Regions from separate parts of the Methylobacterium indicum genome, predicted to be linked through region 2. Evidence: riboswitches for the same ligand, from Rfam matches in the RefSeq annotation. Region 2 holds a riboswitch; the other holds the start of a gene.

Region 1 (4,206 bases), 2.6 Mb from region 2:
GACCAGCTGGCGGGTGGCCTCGATCGTCTCGGCGACGTCCGGGTAGAGCGTCTCGCGGTCGCCGATCACCTCGACCTTGATCCAGTTGGTGCCGAGCGCCTCGCGGGCGAGCTCCGCGGTCATCACCGCGTCGCGGGCGGTCTCGCAGCCGGCGGTGTTGGGCAGGAAGCGAGCGCCCTTCAGCCGCGCCACCGTGTCCGAGCCGTGGCCGTGGAGCGAGATGCGGCGGATCGAGACCGTCACCACCTCGGCCCCGCTCGCCCGCACCGCCTCGCTCATGATGGCCTGCGTCGGATAGCCGGCGGTGCCGATGAGGAGGCGCGAGGCGAGCGTCGTACCGGCGATGACGAACGGATCGTCGTGGGAATCTGTCATGGGGTTTCTCCAGATTTCATAGGTAGTTCGTCCGAGCGTCTTGCCGATATCCCACCCACGACCTCATCCTGAGGTGCGAGCGCATGCGAGCCTCGAAGGAGGGCTCCAGAGATCGCAGCGGCTTCTGGAGCCCTCCTTCGAGGCTCAGCGATCTTCGATCGCCCGCACCTCAGGATGAGGTTGGAGGATGGGAATCACCAACAACATCGAGCGTTGCCGGAAAGTTCTTCTGATCGATCGTTCCTGCATCGAGCTTGTTCTGGACGCAGTTTCGTCTGGCCAAATGCTTGAGGCGATCCCAATCACTTCGGATCAGCGCTTCCTTCTTTGCCCGACCCCAACCTTTGATGCGCCGCTCCATAGCGATCGCATCCGTGATGCGCTCGAACATTTCGGCATAGACGAGTGTCACGGGTCGGCGCTCGCGGGTGTAGCCAGGATAGGTGCCGGTCTGGTGCTCGCCGAGGCGCTTGTCGAGGGTCTCACCACGTGCCGAGCCGACATAATAGCTGCCATCGGCGCATCGAAGGATGTAAACGAAGGCGTTCATGAAAACATGTCTCCGCCTGCTGATTCATAGTAACGGACACCCGATCTCCAACCCCAAATTTCATCCTGAGGTGCGGGCGATCAAAGATCGCTGAGCCTCGAAGGAGGGCTCCAGAAGCCGCTGCGATCTCTGGAGCCCTCCTTCGAGGTCAGTCCATCGCTGATGGACTGACACCTCAGGATGAGGTCGAGGGCGGGGATGGTGAAAGCGTCCGTGATGCTGCACGATCCTATCGAACGATCTCCCAACCGCTACCCGCCCTGCATGGCGCGCACGATCTCGACGCGGTCGCCCTCGCCGAGCGGCGTTTCGGCCCAGGCGCGCTGGCGCACCACGGCGCCGTTGAGGGCGATGGCGAAGCCCTGGGGGCCGGAGAGGTCGAGGTCGGCGGTCTCCTCGCGCCACAGGGCGTCGAGGGTGGCGGCCGCGCTGTCGCGGGGCTCGCCGTTGACGAGGATCTTCATGGGGTCTCGCGGGACGACGGGGTGAAGCGGGCAAGGCCGAAGGGCGCGGCGACCGGCAGCGTCTCGCCGCGCAGGATCAGGGCGGCGACCGCCTCGGCGGTGACGGGGGCGAGCAGGTAGCCGTTGCGGTGGTGGCCGGCGGCGAGCACGAGGCCCGGCAGCGCCTCGCCGAGGATCGGGGCGTCGTCGTCGGAGGTCGGGCGAAAGCCGCTCCAGACGCCGGCCACCCGCATCTCCTCGACGCCCGGAAGCGCCCGGCGGGCGCCCTCCAGCAGGGCGTAGAGGCCGCCGGCGGTGAGGTGGGGGTCGAAGCCGGTCTCCTCCACGGTGGCGCCGACGATCAGCGTGCCGTCGGCCTTCGGCGCCATGTGGACCTGCTCGGTCCAGACGACGTGGGTGAGCCGGCCGCTGCGCGGCGTCATCTGCAGCGCCATCGACTGGCCCTTGAGCGGACGCACCGGCAGGGCGAGATCGGGGATCAGCCCCCCCTCCCCGGCCCAGGCGCCGGAGGCCAGCACCGTGGTGCCGGCCCGTAGCGCGCCGGCCGAGGTCTCGATGCCGGTGACCCGCCCGCCCTCGCGGGTGAGTGCGGTGACGGTCGTCTCCTCGACGAGCCGCCCGCCGGCCGCCCGCAGCGCTTGGCGGAGGGCCGCCATCACCCGGGCGGGATCGACCTGGTGGTCGTCGGGGCAGAAGAGGCCGGCAGTGACGGTGGGGCGCAGGCCCGGCTCGCGGGCGCGCACCGCCGGGCCCGACAGCCACTCGGCGGCGAGGCCATCGCGCCGCTGCAGCTCGTGGCGGAAGCGCAGGCGCTCGACCTCGTCGCGGCCGAGCGCGATGACCAGCGTGCCCTCGCGGCGGTAGTCGATGGTCAGGCCGGATCCGGCCTCCAGCTCGTCGCGGAACGGGTGCCAGAGGCGCTGGCTCTCGACGCAGAGCGGCGACAGGCCCTCGCCGCCGGGCTCGTGCTCGGCGGCGGCCGCCAGCATGCCGGTGGCGGCAAGGCTCGCCCCGTCTCCGGCCCGGCCCCGCTCGACCACCGCGACGGCGAGGCCGGCGCGCGCCAGCCGCCAGGCGACCGAGAGGCCGATCAGCCCGGCGCCGATCACCGCGACATCGGCGCGCTCCGGCAGCCGGTCGGTCTCTGGGGATGTCGCCGGCCCGCTCCGCCGTCCGATCGCTTGCGCGTGCACCCTCGTTCTCCACGGTCGCCCGAAGAGAGTGGACAGCGCCCGGCAACCGGATGATGCGCGAAGCCCTGAACGGGCCTGTCCAATCCCTACGCCGGTATGAGCCGGATCAGGTTCGAAGGATTTCCGCGCCGACCGAGGCGTAAGAGCCTGCAGTCCAGCGGTGTCTCAGCCCCTTGCCGGGGATCTCCCTGGAACAGCCGGAATGTGGCGAGCCGGCCCACTTTCGTCAACCGCCCTCGATCAACCGCCCTTGCCGGGCCGGTAGATCGCCATCTCCTCGGCAATGCCGTCGAGGGGGTGGGTGCCGAGGAGTTCGGGATCGCCCCACAGGAAGTCGACGAAGGGCTTCGACATCAGGAGGGGCTCGGACAGGATCTTGTTGAGCTTGGCGAGCCGGCTCGCCAGATTCACGTCGCGGCCGATCACCGTGAAATCGAGCCGCGCGCCGGAGCCGACATTGCCGTAGGCCGCCTCGCCGTGGTGAAGCGCGATGCCGATCTCGATGCGGGTGGGAAAGCGCCCGGCCCGGTTGGCTTCGTCGACGCGCCGCAACGCCGCCTGCGCGGCCGAGAGCGCACCCTGCGCCGCGCCGCCGAGATCGTCGCCGCTCTCGCGAAAGATCGCGAGAAGGCCGTCGCCCATGTATTTCAAGACCTCGCCGCCCTCGCTCTCGATCGGCGGCACCAGGCAGTCGAAATAGGTGTTCAGCAGCTCCACCGAGGCCTCGGGGGTGAGGGCGTCGGTGAGGTGGGTGTAGCCGCGCATGTCGGCGAACAGGATCGCCGAGCGGATCCGCTCGACCTGGCCGCGGCGGATGAAGCCGGCGAGAATCGCCTGGTGCGGCCCGTCGCCGACATAGACCCGCAGCACGTGGTCGAGCCGCGCGTTGAGCCCGCGCATCTCCATCACCGCCGACAGGGTCGGGATGATGAAGCGCAGGATCGCGAGGTCGTCGTCGGCAAAGCCGCGGGGATCGCGGGTCGCGAAGGTCACGCCGTTCTTAGTGCCGTTGGTGAAGAACAGCGGTACGGTGATGTAATGGGTGTAGCCCGCGCTTTTGAGCTCCGGGACGATGCTGAACTGGTCGTCGGGCGTCTGGCGCAGATCGAGGATCAGCCACTGGCCGGTGGCGTAGACATGCGCGAAGGGAGAACGGGAGAGCGCCTTCTCGGACGCCTCGCCGTGCGGAAAGAGGCGGAAGCTGACGCCGTCCTCCCGGGTCCAGAACCGGCCGACGCCGGAATAGTCCGAGTGCAGGGCGTCGATGGCGGTGGTCGCCCGGTCGACCGGCACGCCGAGGTCGTTCAGCCGCTCGGCCATGCCGGCCAGGAGATCGCCGGATTCCGGCAGCCGCGCGCCTTCGCTGAGCAGCCAGTCGCGCAGCGCCACGCATTCGCGAAACAGGCCGATCGGAATGTCGCTCGCCTCCGACCCGTCCGCCGCGGCCGTGGGCGTCGGAGCGGAGTTGGGGCGAGGCTGGTCGGACATGGCTCTGACATGGGCTTCACCGTGCGGGACGGCAAGGCTTGGGGCAGGGACGATCGGCAACCGGTACGCCCACTCGACCGGGAGGATCCGGCGAACCTTGGCGGGTCGCCACGAATCGGCTACCATTCCGGTCGCC
Region 2 (4,206 bases):
TCAGCGGATCGTCGAGGAGGCGCGGAGCGAGCGCCTGTCGCGCAGCTACGACACGCTCCAGGCCGAGACCCGCCTGTGCCTGCGGCTCATGATGGCGGGCTACCGCCAGAACCGGGCGCTCGTCGAGGAGCACGAGCGCCTCGCCCACTTCATCGGGCACGGCCACCCGGACGAGACGGAGGCGGAGATGGACGAGCATTTCGGCGATCCCGTCCGTATCCTGGAGCGCGGCCGGATGGCGATGCGCAGCGGCAGGGCCTGAGGCCCGGACAGGGGGCTTCAGCCGCGCGCCGGGATCCGCGCGATCGCCTTGATCTCGAAGGCGAAGCCCGCGAGCCAGTTCACCCCGACGGCGGTCCAGTTCGGGTAGGGCGCCGCGCCGATCGCGCGGTCGCGCACCCGCATTACCGCGTCGAACTGCGCCTCCGGGTCGGTGTGGAAGGTCGTCACGTCGACCACGTCGGCGAAGGAGCAGCCCGCCGCCGCCAGCACGGCGTCGAGCCGGGTGAAGGCGAGCGCGACCTGGGCCTCGAAGTCGGGCTCGGGCGAGCCGTCCTCGCGGCTGCCGACCTGGCCGGAGACGAACAGGAGGTCGCCGGAGCGGATCGCCGCCGAGTAGCGGTGCTTGTCGTAGAGCGCCTGCCGTCCGGGCGGAAAGATCGCCTCGCGGGTCGGCGTCGGGGTCACGGTCGTCTGCGGCATGGATTGCTCCTTCGCTCTCGACTTCGATATACGAGACGTATGCGAAAGAGCATGGATACGCGCCGTATGTCAATTCACATACGATGTGTATGTCGAGGGAGGGGGAAGCCGTGGCCGGACGACGCGCGCAAGGGATGGAGCAGACGAAGGAGAAGCTCCTGAAGGCCGCCCGCGAGGCCTTCGCCGCGAAGGGGTACGCGGCGGCCTCGATGGACGACCTGACCGCCGAGGCCGGCCTGACGCGGGGCGCGCTCTATCACAATTTCGGCGACAAGAAGGGCCTGCTCCAGGCGGTCATCGACCGGATCGACGCCGAGATGGCGGCGCGCCTCCGCGTCGTCGGCGAGCGGGCCGAGACCCCGTGGCAGGGCCTCCTCGACGAGTACCGGGCCTATATCGAGATGGCGCGGGAGCCCGAGATCCAGCGCATCGTGCTCCTCGACGGGCCGGCGGTGCTGGGCGATCCCTCGACCTGGCCGAGCCAGAATGCCTGCCTCGCCGAGACGACGCGCCGCATCCGGAGTCTCGTCGCCGACGGCGCGATCCCACCCGTCGACCCGGAGGCGGCGGCACGCCTCCTCGCCGGTGCCTCGCTCCATGCCGCCCTCTGGGTCGCGGCGTCGGACGCGCCGGAGACGACGTTGGAGAGGGCCCTCGACGCCTTCCGGCGCCTCGCCGAGGGGCTGTCGCGGCCGTAAGGCCTCGCCTTGACACCCGCTCCCCCGCCCCCCACTGTCCTCCCCTCCCAGGGGAGCCTCGCGAGGAGGCTGAGATTCCGCCGGCCCGGACCCGTCCGGGCGCCGCGGTGACCCTATGAACCTGATCCGGGTCATGCCGGCGGAGGGATGCGGGACCGGCACGGCCGCCTTGGCGCCGCCACGAGGGCGCTGCCGCCAGCCGTCTTTTCGCGCAGGATCTCACGCCCGGCACGGCCGACGCCCACGATGGGGCGCGAGGTGGCCGTGATGTCGCAAGCGGAGATCGTCGAGGCCCTGATCGACTTCATCGGTCGGCCGGGGGCGGACGAGGCGGAGTTCGAGGCGATGGCGCTCCGGCTCTTCGCCCACCAATACGCGCACAACGCTCCCTATCGCCGCTTCGCCCAGGCGCGCGGGCGCACGCCGCTTAGCCTGCGGCGCTGGCGCGACATCCCGGCGGTGCCGATCAAGGCGTTCAAGGACCTCACCCTGAGCTGCTGTCCGCCGGACGACGCCGCGCGGGTGTTCATGACGAGCGGCACCACCGGCAGCGGGCGCGGCCGCAGCTACCACCCGACGCTGGCGGTCTACGACCGTTCGATGCTGAAGGGCTTTGCCGCCCGGGTGATGCGCGGGCGCGACACGATCCGCATGGGCCTGCTGTTTCCCGACGAGGCGGCGCTCCCCAACTCGTCGCTCGCCCATTACCTGGCCCTGGCCAAGACGCATTTCGGGACGCCCGACAGCGCGGTCTTCATCGGCCCCGGCGGGCTCGACCTCGACGGGCTGGTGGCGGCGCTGGAGCGGGCCGAGGCCTCGGGCGAGCCCTATGCGCTGCTCGGCGCCACCTACGCCTTCGTGCCGGTGTTGGACGCGCTCGCGGAACGGGGCCGGCGCATCGCCCTGCCGCCCGGCAGTGTCCTGTTCGACACCGGCGGCTTCAAGGGCCAGTCGCGGGAGATCGAGCCAGACGCCTTCTACGACGCGCTCTCGCGGACCTTCGGGGTGCCGCGCGAGGCCTGCCTCAACATGTACGGCATGACGGAGCTGAGCACCCAGTTCTACGACGACGGCAACGCGGTCTGCCCGCCGGTGAAGTCCGGCCCGCACTGGATCCGCAGCCGCGTCGTCGATCCGCTGACCGGCCGGGACCTGCCCGAGGGCGAGACCGGCGTGCTGGTCCACCACGACCTCGCCCATTTCAACTCGGTCTCGGCGATCCTGACCGAGGATGCCGGCGTGATCGTGCCGGGCGGCTTCCGGCTGCTCGGCCGGGTCGAGGGTTCGGCGTCCCGCGGCTGCTCGGTCGCGGTGGCCGAGTTCCTGACCGCCGCCCAAGGGTGACCGGCGAGAGCATGAGCGATCGCGGGACGAGCGGGGTCGAGGAGGCCGGCTACCTGCCGGGGCCGTTCGCCAGCGCGGTCGGCCGGCGGGTCGTCGCGCACCGGGCCTGGGGCGAGACGGTCGCGGTGGCGCTGCCGGTGCTCGACGAGGCCCAGGCCCGGGCGCTCTGCGCCCATGTCCGGGTCCGTGCCCGGGATACCCTGCGGGGCATGGAGACCGCCCGCATCGTCCAGGCGATCGACCGGGCGAGCGCCTGCCTCCTCGACCGCACGCATCCCCTGCGGCGCAAGGCCGAGGCACTGCTGCCGGTCGTCACCGGCTACGATGCCGAGACCGTGCGGCTCGGCCTGACGCGCTACCTCAAGACCTTCCGGCGGCCCCAGCTCCTGCGCTTCCTCGCCGAGGACTTTTCCGATCCGGGCGTGCTCGACGGCTTCCGGCCGGCGGTGAAGGGCGGGTTCGTGCGGGCGCGCGGGCCCGATCTGCTCCTGCATGTCTGGGCCGGCAACGTCCCGGCCCTGCCGCTGTGGAGCCTCGTCGCCGGTCTGCTAGTCAAGGCCGGCAGCATCGGCAAGCTCGCCTCGGCCGAGCCGCTGACCGCCGGCTGGTTCGCGCAGGCACTCGCCGAGGCCGATCCCGAGCTCGGCGAGTGCCTGGCGGTGACCTGGTGGAAGGGCGGCGAGAGCGGCGTCGAGGCGACGTTCCTGGGATCGGCCGATTGCGTCATGGCGTATGGCGGCAACGCCACCCTGGAGGCGTTGCGCGCCGGGGTGCCGATCGCCGCCCGGTTCCTGCCGCACGGCCACCGCATCGGCTTTGCCATGGTCGGCCGCGAGGCTTTGGACAGCCGTCGGGCCGCCGCCGTGGCCCATGCTGCCGCCCAGGACGTGGTGCGCTACGAGCAGCAGGGCTGCTACGCGCCGCAGATGCTGTTCGTGGAGCGCGGCGGGCCGGTGGCGCCGGACGAGTTCGCCCGGCACATCGCCCATGCGCTCGCGGCGCTCAGCACCCGCCACCCGCGCCGGGGTCTGGATCCGGGCGAGGCCGCCGCCATCGCGGCCTGGCGCAGCGGCCACGAGATGCGGGCCCTCGACGGGGACGAGATCGTGCTCCTCGGCGACCCGGAGGATCCCTGGAGCGTCGTCCACCTCGATGCGGCCGTGCCCTTGAGCCCGTCCGGCCTCAACCGCACCGTCGCCGTGGTGGCGGTGGATGATCTCGCCGAGGTGCCGGCCCTGGTAGCGCCTCACCGCGCCTACCTCCAAAGCGCGGGCCTCGCGGCCTCGCCTACCCGGCTGTTCACCCTGGCGGACGACCTCGCGGCGGCCGGCGTCACCCGCATCACCGCCATCGGCCGGATGACCGCGCCGGAGGCCGGCTGGCACCATGACGGCCGCTTCAGCCTGCTCGACCTCGTCACGATGACGGAGATCGAGGCCGGCGCCGAGGCCGCGGCGGACGA

What was found. A riboswitch is a leader RNA that binds a small molecule or an ion and turns the genes downstream of it on or off. The one in region 2 is predicted to bind thiamine pyrophosphate.
Region 1: another riboswitch for thiamine pyrophosphate. It lies ahead of thiO (glycine oxidase ThiO); the one in region 2 lies ahead of miv_RS17865 (LuxE/PaaK family acyltransferase).

The regions. Positions count from the first base shown of each region.
Region 1 covers NZ_AP024145.1:6,407,913-6,412,118, forward strand. The annotation lists gene thiG (thiazole synthase) at 1-375, opposite strand, end outside; gene miv_RS29730 (GIY-YIG nuclease family protein) at 545-925, opposite strand; gene thiS (sulfur carrier protein ThiS) at 1,177-1,389, opposite strand; gene thiO (glycine oxidase ThiO) at 1,386-2,582, opposite strand; TPP riboswitch at 2,648-2,781, opposite strand; gene miv_RS29745 (adenylate/guanylate cyclase domain-containing protein) at 2,823-4,070, opposite strand.
Region 2 covers NZ_AP024145.1:3,826,975-3,831,180, forward strand. The annotation lists gene miv_RS17850 (GntR family transcriptional regulator) at 1-262, shown strand, start outside; gene miv_RS17855 (RidA family protein) at 280-702, opposite strand; gene miv_RS17860 (TetR/AcrR family transcriptional regulator) at 813-1,400, shown strand; TPP riboswitch at 1,450-1,548, shown strand; gene miv_RS17865 (LuxE/PaaK family acyltransferase) at 1,668-2,744, shown strand; gene miv_RS17870 (acyl-CoA reductase) at 2,756-4,206, shown strand, end outside.